DNA from 2 places in the Brevibacillus antibioticus genome. Region 2 is predicted to be linked to the other one. Evidence: riboswitches for the same ligand, from Rfam matches in the RefSeq annotation. Region 2 holds a riboswitch; the other holds the start of a gene.
What was found. A riboswitch is a leader RNA that binds a small molecule or an ion and turns the genes downstream of it on or off. The one in region 2 is predicted to bind thiamine pyrophosphate.
Positions count from the first base shown of each region.

Region 1: another riboswitch for thiamine pyrophosphate. It lies ahead of thiS (sulfur carrier protein ThiS); the one in region 2 lies ahead of thiC (phosphomethylpyrimidine synthase ThiC).

Region 1 covers NZ_SZNK01000001.1:1,730,970-1,738,949, reverse strand. Annotated here, with positions in the region: gene E8L90_RS07935 (ABC transporter substrate-binding protein) at 1-836, opposite strand, end outside; gene E8L90_RS07930 (ABC transporter permease) at 833-1,591, opposite strand; gene E8L90_RS07925 (ABC transporter ATP-binding protein) at 1,591-2,373, opposite strand; gene tenA (thiaminase II) at 2,358-3,038, opposite strand; gene E8L90_RS07915 (acetylornithine deacetylase) at 3,047-4,342, opposite strand; gene E8L90_RS07910 (thiazole synthase) at 4,335-5,108, opposite strand; gene thiS (sulfur carrier protein ThiS) at 5,114-5,317, opposite strand; TPP riboswitch at 5,517-5,627, opposite strand; gene kapB (kinase-associated lipoprotein KapB) at 5,669-6,052, opposite strand; gene E8L90_RS07895 (alanyl-tRNA editing protein) at 6,086-7,297, opposite strand; gene E8L90_RS07890 (hypothetical protein) at 7,380-7,607, opposite strand; gene E8L90_RS07885 (glycoside hydrolase family 18 protein) at 7,704-7,980, opposite strand, start outside.
Region 2 covers NZ_SZNK01000001.1:1,030,801-1,038,780, reverse strand. Annotated here, with positions in the region: gene ylbJ (sporulation integral membrane protein YlbJ) at 1-1,178, shown strand, start outside; gene coaD (pantetheine-phosphate adenylyltransferase) at 1,180-1,659, opposite strand; gene rsmD (16S rRNA (guanine(966)-N(2))-methyltransferase RsmD) at 1,707-2,273, opposite strand; gene E8L90_RS30120 (hypothetical protein) at 2,718-2,861, shown strand; gene ku (non-homologous end joining protein Ku) at 2,985-3,944, shown strand; gene E8L90_RS05155 (cation diffusion facilitator family transporter) at 4,002-4,883, opposite strand; TPP riboswitch at 5,133-5,245, shown strand; gene thiC (phosphomethylpyrimidine synthase ThiC) at 5,398-7,152, shown strand; gene E8L90_RS30115 (hypothetical protein) at 7,168-7,338, shown strand; gene E8L90_RS05145 (DUF1904 family protein) at 7,387-7,716, opposite strand.

The DNA.
Region 1 (7,980 bases), 700 kb from region 2:
GCCTGTTTGGCAAGTAACAGATCGAGTGCCTTTTCCTTATTATTTTTCACATAATCCTGACCCTTGCCAATCGCGCGCAGGAAACCTTCCACTGCTTTCTGCTTTTTGCCCAAAGTCTCGTCACTTGTTGCCAATACGAGCTCATAATAGTCTGGAACACCAAACTCAAAAGGCTTGAACGCATTGACTGGAATGCCGTGCTTCTCCAAAATCAGTTGTTCGTGGTTGATATAGCCACCTACCACGGCATCGACCTTTTTGGCCGTCAACGCCGGGACGATGTCAAAGCCGATATCCGTGAAGGTCAGTCCGGAATCATCGCCACCACTATGCTTCACAACTTGACGTACGATAGATTCATCAAGTGGAAGGGATGGATAACCGATATTTTTTCCAGCCAACTTTTGCGGAGTATCGATTCCACTGTCTTGGCGCGTCATGATCACGTTTAACGGATGACGAACGAGTGCACCTACAGATACGACAGGAACTCCTTCTGCACGAGCTTGGACGAGCTGTGGCTGATAGCTGATTGCCAAATCTACTTTGCCCGCAGCCGCCATCTTCAATGGATCATTGCTGTCTGAAGGCATTTGCATGGTCACTTTGAGATTCTCGTCTTTGAAATAGCCTTGCTCCTCTGCGGCATACAAGAAGGAATGTACAGCATTCGGATACCAATCGAGCGCAATCGTCAGCTCAGTAGGCTCCGCTCCTTTATCAGCAGGGGCTTGCGTCTGACCAGCACCCGAGCTCGCTTGATTGCCGCAAGCAGCAAGTCCTGTTGCCAATGTAAGTGCCATGAATGCTTTCGTCCATTTGTTAAAAGGTTTCATTGTTGTTCTCCTTTGATTTTCATATGCGGGGAAAAATGACGTTCAATTCGTCCAACCAGCCAAAACAGTAGCATGCCGAGAATCGAGAGCAACAGGACCGAGGCAAACAACGCGGGAGCCTGAAAATTGCCGGATGCCCGTCTGCCAAAGTACCCGAGACCCTCGCTCGCGCCCAGCCATTCTCCAATCGTCGCCCCAGCCACGCTGTAGGTCGCTGCCACTTTGAGACCACTGAAGAAATGGGGTAAGCTCGACGGGAGTTGCAGCTTGGTGAAAATTTGCCCGTTTGTTGCCCCCATTGTTTTCAACAGCTGGAGCATTTCCTTGTCCGTCGAGCGAAGTCCATCATACGTGTTGACGACGATCGGAAAGAAAGTAAACAGAATCGTAACCGCGATTTTTCCAGATAAATCATACCCGAACCACAAAATAAATACGGGTGATAATGCTATCAGTGGGATCGTTTGGGAGATGACGATATACGGATAGACCAGGCGCTCTACAATCCGACTGCGAATCATCGCAAAGGCAAGGGAGATTCCAAATACAATCGAGATCGATAGCCCCAGTAACACTTCCTGTAACGTCGCCCAAAGATGTACACCTACTAGAGAGGCGCGTAAATCCCACAAAGACATGACCACAGCGCTAGGCGGCGGTAAAATGAATGGCGGCACCCCGAAGAAGCGACAACCAGCTTCCCACACCAAGAGAAAAATGGCGATGGAGATACCAAACCAGATGCCTCTCCCCATCATGCTTCTCTCCTCAACGGCTTCATTGCTGCTTGGCGCTCCTGTCGAAGCAGCTCCCAAATTTGTTCGCGCAACGCCAAGAATCCGGGTTGGTTGCGGCTGCTCGCCGTTCGCGGTCTGCTTACCGGAACGGTTAATTCGATCGGCCTGGTGATCGGGCTACCTGTCAGCACAATAATGCGGTCCGCGAGCAGAATGGCTTCGTCGATATCGTGCGTAATCATCAGCATCGTACTGCCTGTTTCCTGCCACTTTTCCATCAGCCACTCTTGCATGTCCATTCTCGTTATTCCATCCAAAGCACTAAACGGCTCATCCAACAGCATCATCTCTGCGCCTGAAAACAACGCCCGCAAAAAGGAAACTCGCTGACGCATTCCACCGGAAAGCTGGGCTGGATAGCTGTCAGCCCAATCCTGAAGCCCGTACCTTGGCAATTGCTGTCTGACTCGCTCATGGGCTTCTTTTTTCGTCATACCTTTGATTTCTAGCGGCAAAGCTGCATTTTCAACGATCGTACGCCATGGCATGAGCAGATCGCGTTGGGGCATATAGCCGACCTGCCCCAAACGATTTGCTACCGGTTCACTGCCGAGCCTGATTTCACCTTGCCCCGGCTCAAGAAGACCTGCGATGAGTTGAAACAAGGTGCTTTTCCCGATCCCGCTCGGACCGATCAAGCTGACGATTTCCCCTTTTTCCACACGCAGATCAAAATGATCGAGAATCTGCTTGTCGCCATACGAAAAGCTGACATCGGCGAAAGCTAGTTGTTCTCCCACGGCCACATTTCCTCTCTGTAGGACATGTCCCAGAACATGTACTCCATTTTGGAGGTGTTGACAAAATACTCTTCCAACTTGGCCAGCTCTTGCTCACTCTTACCTTCCGCCAATTGGTTCATGATATCCATTAGCCAGATCGCCAACTGCCCAAACTCGTCGGAGCTGTACATACGTACCCATTCGCCATAAAGTTCGTGATCCAGCGCGCCTTCTACTTCTGCCAAGCGCTTGCCGATTTCCCAATAGCTCCACGTGCATGGGAGTAGTGCACTCACCAATTCCGCCAACGACCCTTGATGAGCGACACGCAGCATGTAGCTGGTGTATCCCAGCATAACAAATGAAGGCTCTGTCGCTTCCAGTTCCGCGCGAGAGATGCCAAAGCGCTCAGCATACTGACGATGCAGCTCCATCTCTGTGTTCAGCGTCGATTCTTGCAAAGCAGCGAATCTGGAGCTTGTTTCCAGATCGTACGCCTTCACACTCGCAATCGCGAACATTTTCGCGTAATCAATCAGATAGATGTAGTCTTGTTTCATGTAATATTTGAATGCTCCAACGGGCAGGCTGCCATCTCCAAGTCCGGTGACAAAAGGATGTTGATGAACACGCTCCCAGATCGGGGCTACACTTTTTCTCAAACGATCAGTAAAGGTTGTCATGCTTTTGCTCACTCCTTCGCTTCCTTCGAGGTATTGCACCAGGTGGCAATAAATCGGGCCATGATCTGGGCAAAATGAACAAGCTGGTCAGGATCAATGGATTCATCGACGGCATGAGCATGCGTGAGCTCACCAGGCCCGAATAGGACAGCCGGAATGCCTGCATGCGCAAACCAGCCTACATCCGTCACCGTAGGCGACATATTAACGACAGGCGCTTGATGCATGTGACTTTCATATGCGGATTGCAGCGTTGCCAACCCCGGATGTTTCGTATCCAACTCCAGTGAAGGGAAGATTTCCCCGCGCTCCTCGATCATCGAACGTCCGCCCCATCGGAATGTTGGAGGATTGTCTCTCAGCCAAAGATCAGCTGCTGCTGCACGTCCGACGTGATCCTCGATCTCGCGGATGATCTCTTCGTAGGATTCATTCGGATAAAAATGAACGGTAATCCATAGAGCGCAACGATCTGCGATAAAAGCTGCGTGACGACCACCCTCGATAACTGCGGGATTGATCGTATTGCTGCCTGCCGGAAAGCCGGGATAGGACTTCATGACAGCCCAATCCCGCTCCAGCTCCTGTAGTGCGTTGATCACCTTCGTCATTTTTTCAATGGCAGAAGCTCCCCGGACACGTCCACCTGCATGAATCGTCTGTGCGCGCATTCCGTCATGCAGCGTCGTCGGACTCTCAATCGTGATCCAGCCTGTAATGACCCCGCCCTGTCCTTGCATTTGCAGATTGCTCGTGTCCACTACAACGGCGTAGTCAGCCTGATAGCCACGCTCGATAGCGACTAATGTCCCCGCTTCACCCGCTTCTTCTCCGATGACGGATTGAAAGAGCAGATCGCCTTGGAGCTCGATACAATGTTCGCGCAGCATTTGGATCGCAAACAAGCTCGCTGCGAGTCCGCCTTTCATATCCGCAACTCCACGGCCATACAGGCGACCATCCTTTCCATGTGTCAGAGCAAAAGGTGGATAGGTCCATCCCGAGTCATTACCAACTTCAGCCACATCGATGTGGCCGTTGATAATCAAGCTGTTTGCCCGCCTAGATGCATCCCCTGATAATCGACCGACGATATTGTCGTCTCCTGGATAAACCGTCCAGCGATCCACTTCAAATCCCATCGCTTGCAGTCTGTTAGCGATCACTCCTTGTGCAGCATCGCTGTTTCGCGCGGGAGGACTCACAGTCGGATGAGAAACGAGCTCTGCCAATAATGCGAACAGCTCTTCTTTGCGGCTGACAATCGATTCTATCGCTTCTGTCAGTCGATCCACGCTACTCAATCATCCCTTCGTTCGGGCTGCTTGCGGATGCGTAACGCTTTTTCGCGATACGGCCTGCCAGGAAGCCTTTGCGCCCTGCTTCCACCCCGAGCTTCATCGCTTCTGCCATCAGGACAGGATTGTCAGCGAGGGCGACTGCTGTATTCAACAAGACGCCGTCAGCACCTAGCTCCATCGCTTTCGCGCAGTCTGCTGGCGAGCCAATTCCTGCGTCCACAATAATCGGAACTTTCGCATCCTCGATGATAAAGCGGAGGTTGTTTTCGTTGACAATCCCTTGCCCGGAACCAATTGGTGACGCACCTGGCATAACCGCATGTACGCCAACCTCTTGCAGACGTCTAGCAAGAATCGGGTCGTCATTGGTGTAGGTCAGTACGATAAAGCCTTCTTCCACCAAGATTTTCGAAGCCTCGAGCGTGCCAATCGGGTCAGGGAGAAGTGTTTTTGGATCTCCAATAACCTCGACCTTGATCATGTCACACAGCCCAGATGCTTTAGCCAAACGGGCAATGCGCACTGCTTCTTCTGCTGTATAGGCACCTGCTGTATTAGGTAGCAGGGTGAATTTTTTCAAATCGAGCTGTTCCAAAAAGTTCGGTTCTTGCGGATTTTCCAAATTCAAGCGACGAATCGCAAATGTCAAAATTTCTGCTTCCGACACCTCTACCGCTTTCCCTTGCGTATCCAGGTCAGCGAATTTACCAGTACCCAGAAGCAAGCGGGAGCGAAACTCGTACGATCCAATTTTCAATGTATCTATCATGATGATCATCCTCCTCCGACAAAATGAACGATTTCTATGCGATCTCCGTCTGCAATCGGTGTTTGTTCGTATACTGAGCGATCAATAATGTCACCATTTCGCTCTACGACGACAATCTTCTCTTGCAGGGAATAAGAAGCAAGCAAGGCTCGCACTGTCGTGATTTCTTCCGCCAACTCTACTTTTTTCCCATTCAGCTGAACAATCATGGATTACCTCCTTCTACTGGAAAAAAACGGCTTCTCCCGCCTGCCTGAGTCGATTCAGACAAACAGAAGAAGCCGTATACCCATTCCATCTCATCGGACGAATGGCATAAAAAAACCATCCGCCTCGGATGGTTGAGTGAGATCTTATCATGTATGCACGCAAACAAGCATAGTTCCGCTCGGTTGCGACACCGTGATACTGATTCCAAATACCTCTTCCTCCGCTGGCATGACCCAGGTCAGGTTCAACGGTCAGTAACACACTCGTCACAATCTCAGCCAACGTTGCTTGGCCCCCGTTTGGTAGTAAAGCTATGCAATTGTCGTACATTCGAGTACTACAGTACCACTCTATTTCGTGTTTGTAAAGGCTTCCTTATGCATCTTTTCCAGCTCAACGAGACAGCGCTCTGCCCAAGCTGCCATTTTCGCAAGCTTTTCCATTTCTCTTTCCATCGCTTGTCGGACAGATTCCTTGTAGTCTGGAATCGCACCGTTATAGCGAATGACCCCTTGGACAGGCGTCATGAATTTTTCCAAGTAAGACAGTGCTGGACGCTGGTGAAACAGCGGCACATCTACTTCGTAGGAAGAATGCAAATCACCTTGCGTTGGGTATTTGGTAACAGCCAACACCTTTACCAGCAGCTTTGATTCGTGGATTTCCAATACTTCTGCAATATATTCACCTGTTCGCTGCGCAACGCGAACGATATCTCCCGGATTCCAGTTCATTTCGGGTATCCTCCTTTTGTTGAATCAATGTATTTACATGAGTGAGGTTTCCAGCAGTTTGCGAGCATGCAGCAATACTTCTTCTGCATTCACTACTGTCTGACCGCCACCCTGTGCCATCGCAGGATTTCCCCCACCTTTTCCATTTATGACTGGCAAGGTTTCTTTCAACACTTGATTGATGGCTACGTTGACTTCTTGCCCACGAGCAAACACGACTTGCATTTTGTCCTCGGTAGTAGCAGCCAAAAGGCAAATCGCATCTGGCGCCAGAGCAGTAGCCAGCTGTGCGAACTGTTGAAGCTGCTGAATCGTTTTGTCCGTGAAGGTACGCATAATGAGGCGAGAAGGACCGAGTTGGCTAGCAGCAGATAGTTGTTGGTTTACTTCCACTTCTAATAGCTGCTTATCCACTTCTGCCAATTTTGCCTTCAAAGCGTCGCGCTCAGCAAGGAGGCGTTCCGTCTGTGCGATCAGTTCCCCTTCATTGGTAGCGAGCAGCTTCGCCGTATCCCGAACAACAGCTTGCTTTTGGTTGTAGTCCCGCAAAGCTCGCCAGCCACAGATGAATTCCAGACGAATGTTTCCGCGGTGTCGCTCCCAGCCCAAGATCTTGATCATCCCGACTTCGCCTGTACGCGCTGGATGAGTTCCTCCGCATGGGTTGTAATCAAACTCAGGTATCATCACGACGCGAATATTTTCAGTAACGGTCGGCTGTTTTTTCAAAGGCAGCGTTGCCAATTCCTCGTCATCAACGAACCGCGCAAGGATGGGGTGGTTTTCCAGAACAATCTGATTCGCTCGCTTTTCTACCTTCTCCCATACATCTGTTGTCAAATCATCTAGTCGTACATCAATGGTGACACGTTCTTTGCCCAAGTGAAAGGCAACGGTCTCCGCCTGCACGACTTCCAGGAAGGACGCAGATAAAATGTGTTGACCAGCATGCTGCTGCATGTGATCGAAGCGGCGGTCCCAATCAATGTGACATGTTACTTCGGCTATGGTTTCAGACAAGGGAGCTTCCAGTCGGTGACGAATTTCGCCATCTACCTCTTCCACATCAACTACACGAATCTCTTCCAATACGCCCAGATCGGAAGGCTGTCCGCCTCCAGTAGGGTAAAAAGCCGTTTGATTCAGTACCACGTAAGGTGTCCCATCTTGCTCGACACCAGCCCTTGTCACTTGGGCAGAAAACGTTCTTGTATAGGCATCCTGATAATAGAGTCTGTCTTCCATCGTTACTCCTCGCCGCATGGAACCACGGTTCCAGCCTGATTCTCCCACTAGGGGGCAAAACGAAACAAAGTATGTATTAGTCTTAGCCGAACAAGCGATCCATTTGTTTTTCGCGCTCTTGGCGCTCCTCTGGGCTAGCCAGATCATACTTTTTCAATAAATGAAACAGCTCGTTTAGACGCTCTTGGCTGAGTTCGCCATTCAACTGATTTTTGAATTGACTCACACGCAACTCCGATAGATGTGGAGCTTGTTCTGCCAGTTTTTTGAGTACGTCCTCATGGCTGTGATCCAATTTGCATTCTCCCATGATTTCTCCCCTTTTCCTTCCTGTCATCTTCATCATACCATGATTTTTCATTCGAAAAAAAGGCGTACAACCCGTGATGGAATGTACGCCAGATGACTATGCACGCTTACGGACGCGAAAGTTCCCCTCGATCAACAACCAATTTTGCGGAAATGGCAAACCGAGTTTCCAGTAGCTGACGCCTCTTAAGCCAAGCTGTTTAACCAGATTGAACTTGGCTTGGATCGACCGCGCATCCTCAAACCACACCTGGTGTTGCTTGCCTTGATCATCCGTGTACGTAAAAAACGGAGCCTGCGCGCGATAGTCATACCGAATCACTGCATTATGCTGTGCTGCCAAAGCAATTGCCGCTTGCGGACTCAGAGCTTTC
Region 2 (7,980 bases):
TTGTTATTTCGTTGATTGCTTATTCGCAGATATCTTTTGAAGCTGCCGTACGCGGTCTAAAAATATGGTGGGAGGTAGTTTTCCCCTCTACCCTTCCCTTTATTGTGCTGTCTGAGGTGTTGATGGGTCTGGGCGTCGTTCATTTCGTCGGTGTGTTACTGGAGCCATTAATGCGCCCACTGTTTAACGTTCCGGGCACTGGCGGGTTCGTACTGGCTATGGGCTTCTCGTCCGGCTATCCGGTAGCCGCAAAGCTGACTACACGCCTGCGTCTGCAAGGCAATGTGACGAAGGCCGAGGGTGAACGTCTCGTCTCTTTTACAACAACGGGAGACCCTTTATTCGTCATGGGAGCAGTAGCAATTGGCTTTTTCCACAGTGAGCAAATGGGCATCATTCTAGCTCTGACTCATTATTTGTCAGCTGTACTCATGGGTGTGATCTATCGTTTTCATGCGCCTTTTGCGATTACTTCAGCCCCATTGGAGAAAAATTCACTGCCTCTTCCTTTACGCGCCCTACAAGCAATGCATCGGGCACGTATCCGCGATGGACGTCCGTTCGGAAAATTAATGGGAGAAGCGGTGCAATCCGCTCTGAATACATTGCTCATGATCGGTGGCTTTATCATCGTTTTTTCGGTATTAATCCAACTTTTCTCCACGATTCATCTGACACAAATTATCAGTACGCTTCTCTCGATCATTCTCGGTCCCTTTGGTTTTCCACCAGCTTTTTCTCAAGCAATCGTGGCTGGATTGTTCGAAGTAACCCTTGGCGCACAGGCAGCGAGCATTGTACCTGATGAAGTTTCCTTGGTCTGGAAAGCAGCCATTGCCAGTGCGATATTGTCTTGGGGTGGTTTGAGTGTTCACGCGCAGGTCGCAAGTATCTTGAGTGAAACGGATATTCGCGTCGCCCCTTACTTGATTGCCAGATCCCTGCACGCTTTGCTAGCTGCGGTTTTGACCTTTGTCTTTTGGGGGCCACTTGCCACAGCCAGCTCCTGGTTCATGGACAAAGCCATCCCTGTATTTGCGCATGTGAAAGCTGAGATCCCGACGACGAGTTGGTGGGAGACCTTGCTATTATCAGGAGGACTCGCCATTGGCTTCAGTGCGATTCTGTTGTGCACCAGCCTGACTCTCTCGCGCATGAACCGCAGCAAGACGCGATAATCTACTCGGCCATTTTTCGCTTCAGTGCCTCTTCTACGATCGGTGGCACCAAATCGGCGACACTCGCCTTGTATTTCGCAACTTCCTTCACAATACTTGAACTCAAGTACGAATATTGATTGTTCGTCATCATGAAAAACGTTTCGATATTTTCGTCGAGCTTTTTATTAATCGAGGCGACCTGCATCTCATATTCAAAATCAGAAACAGCACGAAGGCCACGAATGATCACCTGTGCGCCCTTTTTGTTCATATAGTCAATCAACAAGCCGTCAAAAGAGTCCACTTCTACATTTTTCATGTCAGCCGTTGCCTGACGAAGCAATTCAACACGCTCTTCTACGCTGAACAATGAGTTTTTCTTTGAATTGATTAAGACGGCGACAATGACCTTATCAAAAACGTTGGCACCCCGCGCAATAATGTCGAGATGCCCATAAGTAACAGGGTCGAAGCTTCCTGAACATACGGCGATTGCCATAGCGGGTTATCCTCCCTTAGTGCTCTTTACGCACCATGATTTGAAAGTTAAGCTTGTGGCTCCAAATCGTAATAATACACAGTAACGGCCGTATCCCCATACTTAGCCGCTCGGTCCTTCACACAATGACCAATCGCATCCGGAAAGGAGTCTGCGATATCATGCTCAGCCACGATCCACGCTCCGTCCGCCAACATTCCCAGCTCCTGCAACATCTCAATTTCTTCGACAATTTTTTGCTCGGCGTACGGCGGGTCTAAAAAGACGAGATCAAATTTTTGATTGCGTGTACGCAGTGTGCGAATGGCGCGGTCCGCATCCATCCGATATAGTTCTGCATAATCGTCCAGCCTGCAAGCGCTGACGTTTTGTTTTACCACAGCAAATGCTTTGTGATCTCGCTCCACGAATACAGCCCGATCCGCTCCCCTACTTAATGCCTCGATCCCGAGACCACCTGTTCCCGCGTATAGGTCCAATGCCCACCCGCCATCGAAATACGGACCAATCATATTAAAAATCGATTCTTTGACTTTATCGGTTGTCGGTCTGGTTCCTTTGCCCGGAACTGCTGCCAACCGTCTTCCTCTGTGTTCACCAGCGATGACTCGCATACTCATTTCACCTGTCTGCTTTCCTATATGTATGTTTTATGACGCGATTTTCTAAGACTGAGAATGATATCATACTATCACAACTGCATACACCCGTAAAATTAGCAACTGGAAAAATTTATGCACAAGAAAGGTATATAACCCCATTCGATTGGAAAAGATGATGAATAGCGACGCAACGGTGTCGCTGACAACCGCGGAGAAGACTTACGTTTCCCCATAAGCTCTTCCTCCGGTTTCTCCTCTCCCATAATTGAAAGGCTGTTCACTTTGGCGCACGACGTGTCTGATAGGAGCATTTCGTGCCATCGCTCCCTTCATCGGGAGGAGTTGAACGGCTGCCCCTCGCCTTTTGGCGATGGGGTATTTTTTTTTGTCCAGCGCATACTACATGTACCTGCAACACCCCCTACATGTAGATTGCCTGAAAGGAGTGAGTCGTTCATGGCAGAAAAACGACCATCTGCACAAAAGCTGAAGGCGTCCAAAGCCCAGTCCATTGCGGACCGCACAGGCAAAGACGTCGAGCTAGCGCGTGACATGCAATCGCGTGCAGATCAATCGGACATCGTCAAACATGGACAGTAGCTGCATACCTAGCCAGCCGGATCGAATCGGCTGGCTTTTTACTTTTCCACCTTCAATTCCCTCGGCACTTCTTCTTGGCGGATACAGATACTATACAAAAATAACTGTGAAGGAGGTATCCGCATGCATACCGTGTGGAAGGGCTCAATCAGCTTCGGCCTCGTCAATATACCTGTTCGTATGTTTACTGCAACGGAAGAGCGCGATATTCGCTTTCGCCAACTGCATAAAGAGTGCCATACCCCGATCAAGTACACAAAAATGTGCCCGCACTGCCAGCGCGAGGTAGATACGAGCGAAATCATCCGTGGCTTCGAATACGAAAAAGGACATTTTGTCATGATCGACGATGATGATCTGGAAGCCATAACGCCAGAAACACGCAGAGCTATTGAAATTATCGACTTCGTAGACTTGTCGGAGATTGATCCCGTTTATTTTCATAAAAGCTATTTCCTATCCCCACAGGACACTGGTGAAAAAGCGTACGCCCTGCTTCGCTCCGCCATGGAACAGACAGGCAAGATCGGCGTTGCACAGGTGACGATGCGCAATCGGCAAAGCCTGGCCGTTATCCGACTGTATGAGCATTGCATCATGCTGGAGACCATCTTCTATCCAGATGAGGTACGTCCCGTCAGTCAAGTGCCCGCCTTGCCTGAAGCGGCTCTACCGTTGGCCGAAAACGAACTAAAGATGGCAACTGAGCTCATTATCAATATGACAATCCCTTTTGATCCGGCAAAATATACGGATGAATATCGATCCGACCTGCAAAAACTGATTGAGAAAAAATTGGAGGGTCAGGAAATCGCCACCGCACCTACTGTGGCAAGAACCAATGTCATTGATCTCATGCAGGCCCTTAAAGAAAGCTTAGAGTCTACAGCTGGACAAGCCGCAGTGCCCATCAAAATCGAGCCAGCACCGACTCCGTCAAAGCCTGCGCGAAAACGCACCACTGCTGCCTCCTCGTCCGAAAAAGAGCAGACATCGAAAAAGGAGACCGCAGCCAGTCCGAAAAAGACTACGACTACTTCTACAACCAAAACACTGCGCAAAAAGAAGGCTACCTCTGGTTAGGCTACACAAAAAACCTGCCCACTTTTGGACAGGTTTTTCGTATTCACATCATGGTATCTAGCTAGGGGCCATCTTCCTGCATGGTTCAATATGGATATGAACGGCGTTAATCCGGTGAATCTTGCGCATCTGTTCTTCAACTTTCTCGGTGATGGTGTGGCTCTCCACTACATTCAGACCTGGATCGACATGGATCACAACATCAACCAGCACGCTGCTTCCGTGATAGCGGGCTTTGATGTCGCTGATATCCTTTACTCCTGAAATGGAGGAAATCGTAGCCCGCAGGTCCGCAAGCTCGCTCTCGTCAAAGCCATCTGTCAAACGATGGGTTGCCTCCCTGAAAATGTCCCAAGCAGTCTTTAAAATAATAAGACCAACGACAAAAGCAGCTAATGGATCGAGCCAATGCAATTGAAACTGTGCGCCAGCTACCCCAATAAACGTCCCGATACTAACGAATGCGTCTGAACGGTTGTCAGCGGCCGCTGCATGAAGTGCTTGACTGTTTGTTTTGATGGCGAGCTTTTTATTGTAGCGATAGACGAAAAGCATAATAACGGCAGTTGCAAGTGCTGTCCACCCTGCCAACAGGTCAGGAGCCGAATGATGTGAGTCAAACAAGGATGGCACGGCCTTCGTAACGACCTGAACTCCGACAAATAGCATAATAAATGATGCGACAAGTGCTGAAATCGTCTCCGCCCGGAAATGGCCATACGGGTGATCTTTATCAGGTGGTTTCCTTGCAATACGCAGCCCGATCAAAACAGCAATCGATGCGACGACATCCGTTGAGTTGTTAAGACCGTCCGCCATTAAGGCTTCCGATGCAGTGACATACGCAACTCCTATTTTTAATACAGAGCAAAAAATGTAGGCGAAAATACTCACCCATGCTCCACGTTCTCCTTGTTTTAGATCCGAATAGACATCCATACCTCATCACCTCAAAATACTTCTCCATCCTGCTTCGACAACGAGGAAAATCAAAGCGCTGGAAGCAGTTGCTTTTTTTCGAACTTCATCGTAACAGATAGGATTCATGTGGGTCTACAGAAACAGTTTTAGTCCGATTCACGAGAATAGGGGGGAGGAAAATGTGTTGCACACCCACAATTTTTCCACTGGAAAATTTTCCTTGAAATAAAATGGACTTCCCGTTATCCTATTCTTGCAAACCAAAATACAAAAAAGCACGGGAGCTTGGAAATCACCAGGCTGAGAGGATGGTACTGTGCCATCGACCGTTGAACCTGAACTGGGTAATGCCAGCGGAGGAATGTCATATACGACACGAAAAGATGCGTGTATCTTTTTAGGATACCCGTTTCTTCTCTACTCTCGCGTTGGCGTCGCATATTGTTTATGCGGCGCTTTTTCGCGGGCAGTTTCTTTCGCCTCCCTAAACGGTTCTCGCTTTCGTGCAACCAAAACAAGGAGGTTTTTTCTTATGTCATTGGTGTCATCTTTTCCAGGCAGTCACAAAGTATACGAAATAGGTAGTCGTGCGGACATCCGTGTCCCGATGCGCGAGATTTCCCTTCACCCTACCGAAGGATTGTCTGGCTCCACACCCAATCCTCCTCTTCGCGTGTACGATACGAGTGGCGAGTACACCGCAGCGGGTTACGTTCCTGACATTCAAGCAGGACTGCCCTCCATCCGCCACCAGTGGATCGATGAGCGAAATGATGCGGAAACGTATGTTGGTCGCGAACCACAACTGGTTGATGACGGCTTCCGAAACGAAGACAAGGCAGCCGCCCTCCCCACTTTCCCTCGAGAGGACTACAAACCAAAACGGGCAAAGCCAGGGAAAAATGTTACCCAGCTTCATTATGCCCGAAAAAATATCATCACACCGGAAATGGAATACGTTGCCATTCGCGAGGGTGTCTCCCCTGAATTTGTACGGGCAGAAATCGCCGCTGGACGTGCGATCCTCCCTTCTAACGTCAATCATCCGGAAAGCGAGCCGATGATCATTGGCCGCAATTTTCATGTCAAAATCAATGCCAACATCGGAACGTCAGCCGTCAGCTCTTCGATGGAAGAAGAAGTCGAAAAAATGATTTGGTCTGTTCGTTGGGGTGCCGACACCATTATGGACCTCTCGACGGGAAAACATATTCACACCACGCGGGAGTGGATAATCCGAAACAGTCCTGTTCCAGTCGGTACTGTTCCGATTTATCAAGCACTTGAAAAAGTAAATGGGAGAGCCGAGGATTTGACATGGGAGGTTTACCGAGACACCTTGATTGAGCAAGCAGAACAAGGTGTCGATTACTTCACGATTCATGCTGGCGTTCTTTTGCGCTACATCCCCATGACAGCAAACCGTGTTACCGGCATCGTCTCTCGCGGCGGATCGATTTTGGCCGCTTGGTGCCTGGCCCATCACGAGGAAAACTTTTTGTATACGCATTTCGCTGAAATTTGCGAAATTCTGAAGGCCTATGACATTTGTGTATCCCTCGGAGATGGATTACGTCCTGGCTCTATTGCGGATGCAAATGACGAGGCGCAGTTCGCGGAGCTTGAAACATTGGGAGAACTCACAAAAATTGCGTGGGAATACGACGTACAAGTCATGATTGAAGGCCCTGGTCACGTCCCTATGCATCTCATTCGCGAAAATATGGATAAACAGTTGTCCATTTGCCATGAGGCTCCTTTTTACACACTCGGGCCGCTCACGACTGACATTGCCCCCGGCTATGACCACATTACTTCAGCGATTGGCGCTGCCATGATTGGATGGTTCGGAACAGCGATGCTCTGCTACGTAACGCCCAAGGAGCATCTCGGTCTACCCAATAAAGAGGATGTCCGCAACGGTTTAATCGCATACAAAATCGCAGCGCATGCCGCTGATCTCGCAAAAGGCCATCCGCGAGCAAAACAGCGAGACGATGCCTTATCCAAAGCTCGTTTTGATTTTCGCTGGAATGATCAATTCAATTTGTCTTTGGACCCAGAGCGCGCCCGCGAATATCACGACGAAACGTTGCCAGCAGAAGCCGCCAAATCGGCCCATTTTTGTTCCATGTGCGGGCCTAAATTTTGCAGCATGAAAATATCGCACGACATTCGTCACATCGCCAATGAACAAGGGGCTGCCCAAGATCCCGCCATTCTTGCAGGGATGCAGAAAAAATCACGTGAGTTTCGCGAACAAGGAAGCCGTTTGTACCAGTCGTAATCAAGGGGGATGCCTATGGAGGAAGCCAGTCGTTTACGCGAAAAGATTATTCGACTAGAGGCTGAGCTAGAGCAATCTAAACAACAATTGCGGCTCATTCAACAAGACTGCAGCCACGTCTATATCGAAACTCCACTTACGCGAACATGCTCCAAGTGCCTGCAATCCGAAAGCCTCTATTATTAATAGAAAAGGTCGAAATCCTTTCTGGAGGATCTCGACCTTTTTTCTTGCTTATTTCGCCATTCCGACTTGCAACGGTAGTCCTTCTTTATAATAGAGAGTAGGCGATAGCAGGATGAAGAAAATATGGATATGCAAAAAGCCTTGCTTCTTCAAAATGCCGTGAATGGCGCTAGCAATCGCGTCATGTTGCTTTTGTTCACGGGGAAACATCATGATCTCTACAGACAAAGGACTGTTCGTCAATTGCTCTACCGGAAGCAGCTCCAATTTCACCTTTTCCGGAGCTACCTCAGCAAATTTAGAAAACTCTTCTATAAGAATCTGAGAAATGGGCTCTATGTCTTGCTTCGCAAAGCCTTTAAACCGAAGAAACGGCAAGTCAATTCCTTCTTTCGTAAATGAGTTCGCACAGTCATTATAAACAAGTCTCTCATTGTATATCAATGAAAAAAGGATTAAAGAAAGTGAACAACAAACATTCGCAACCCGAGCGAGACACAAAGAGGGCCATATCAGAGAACAGCTCCCTTCCCATGAGGTGTGGTGGACGTACCACGGAAGGAGGAAGAAGCTCAACCAGATACAGCCCAATCCGCTAAACCATTCGTTACTTAATACAGGTAGTATAGCCCGAATTCAATA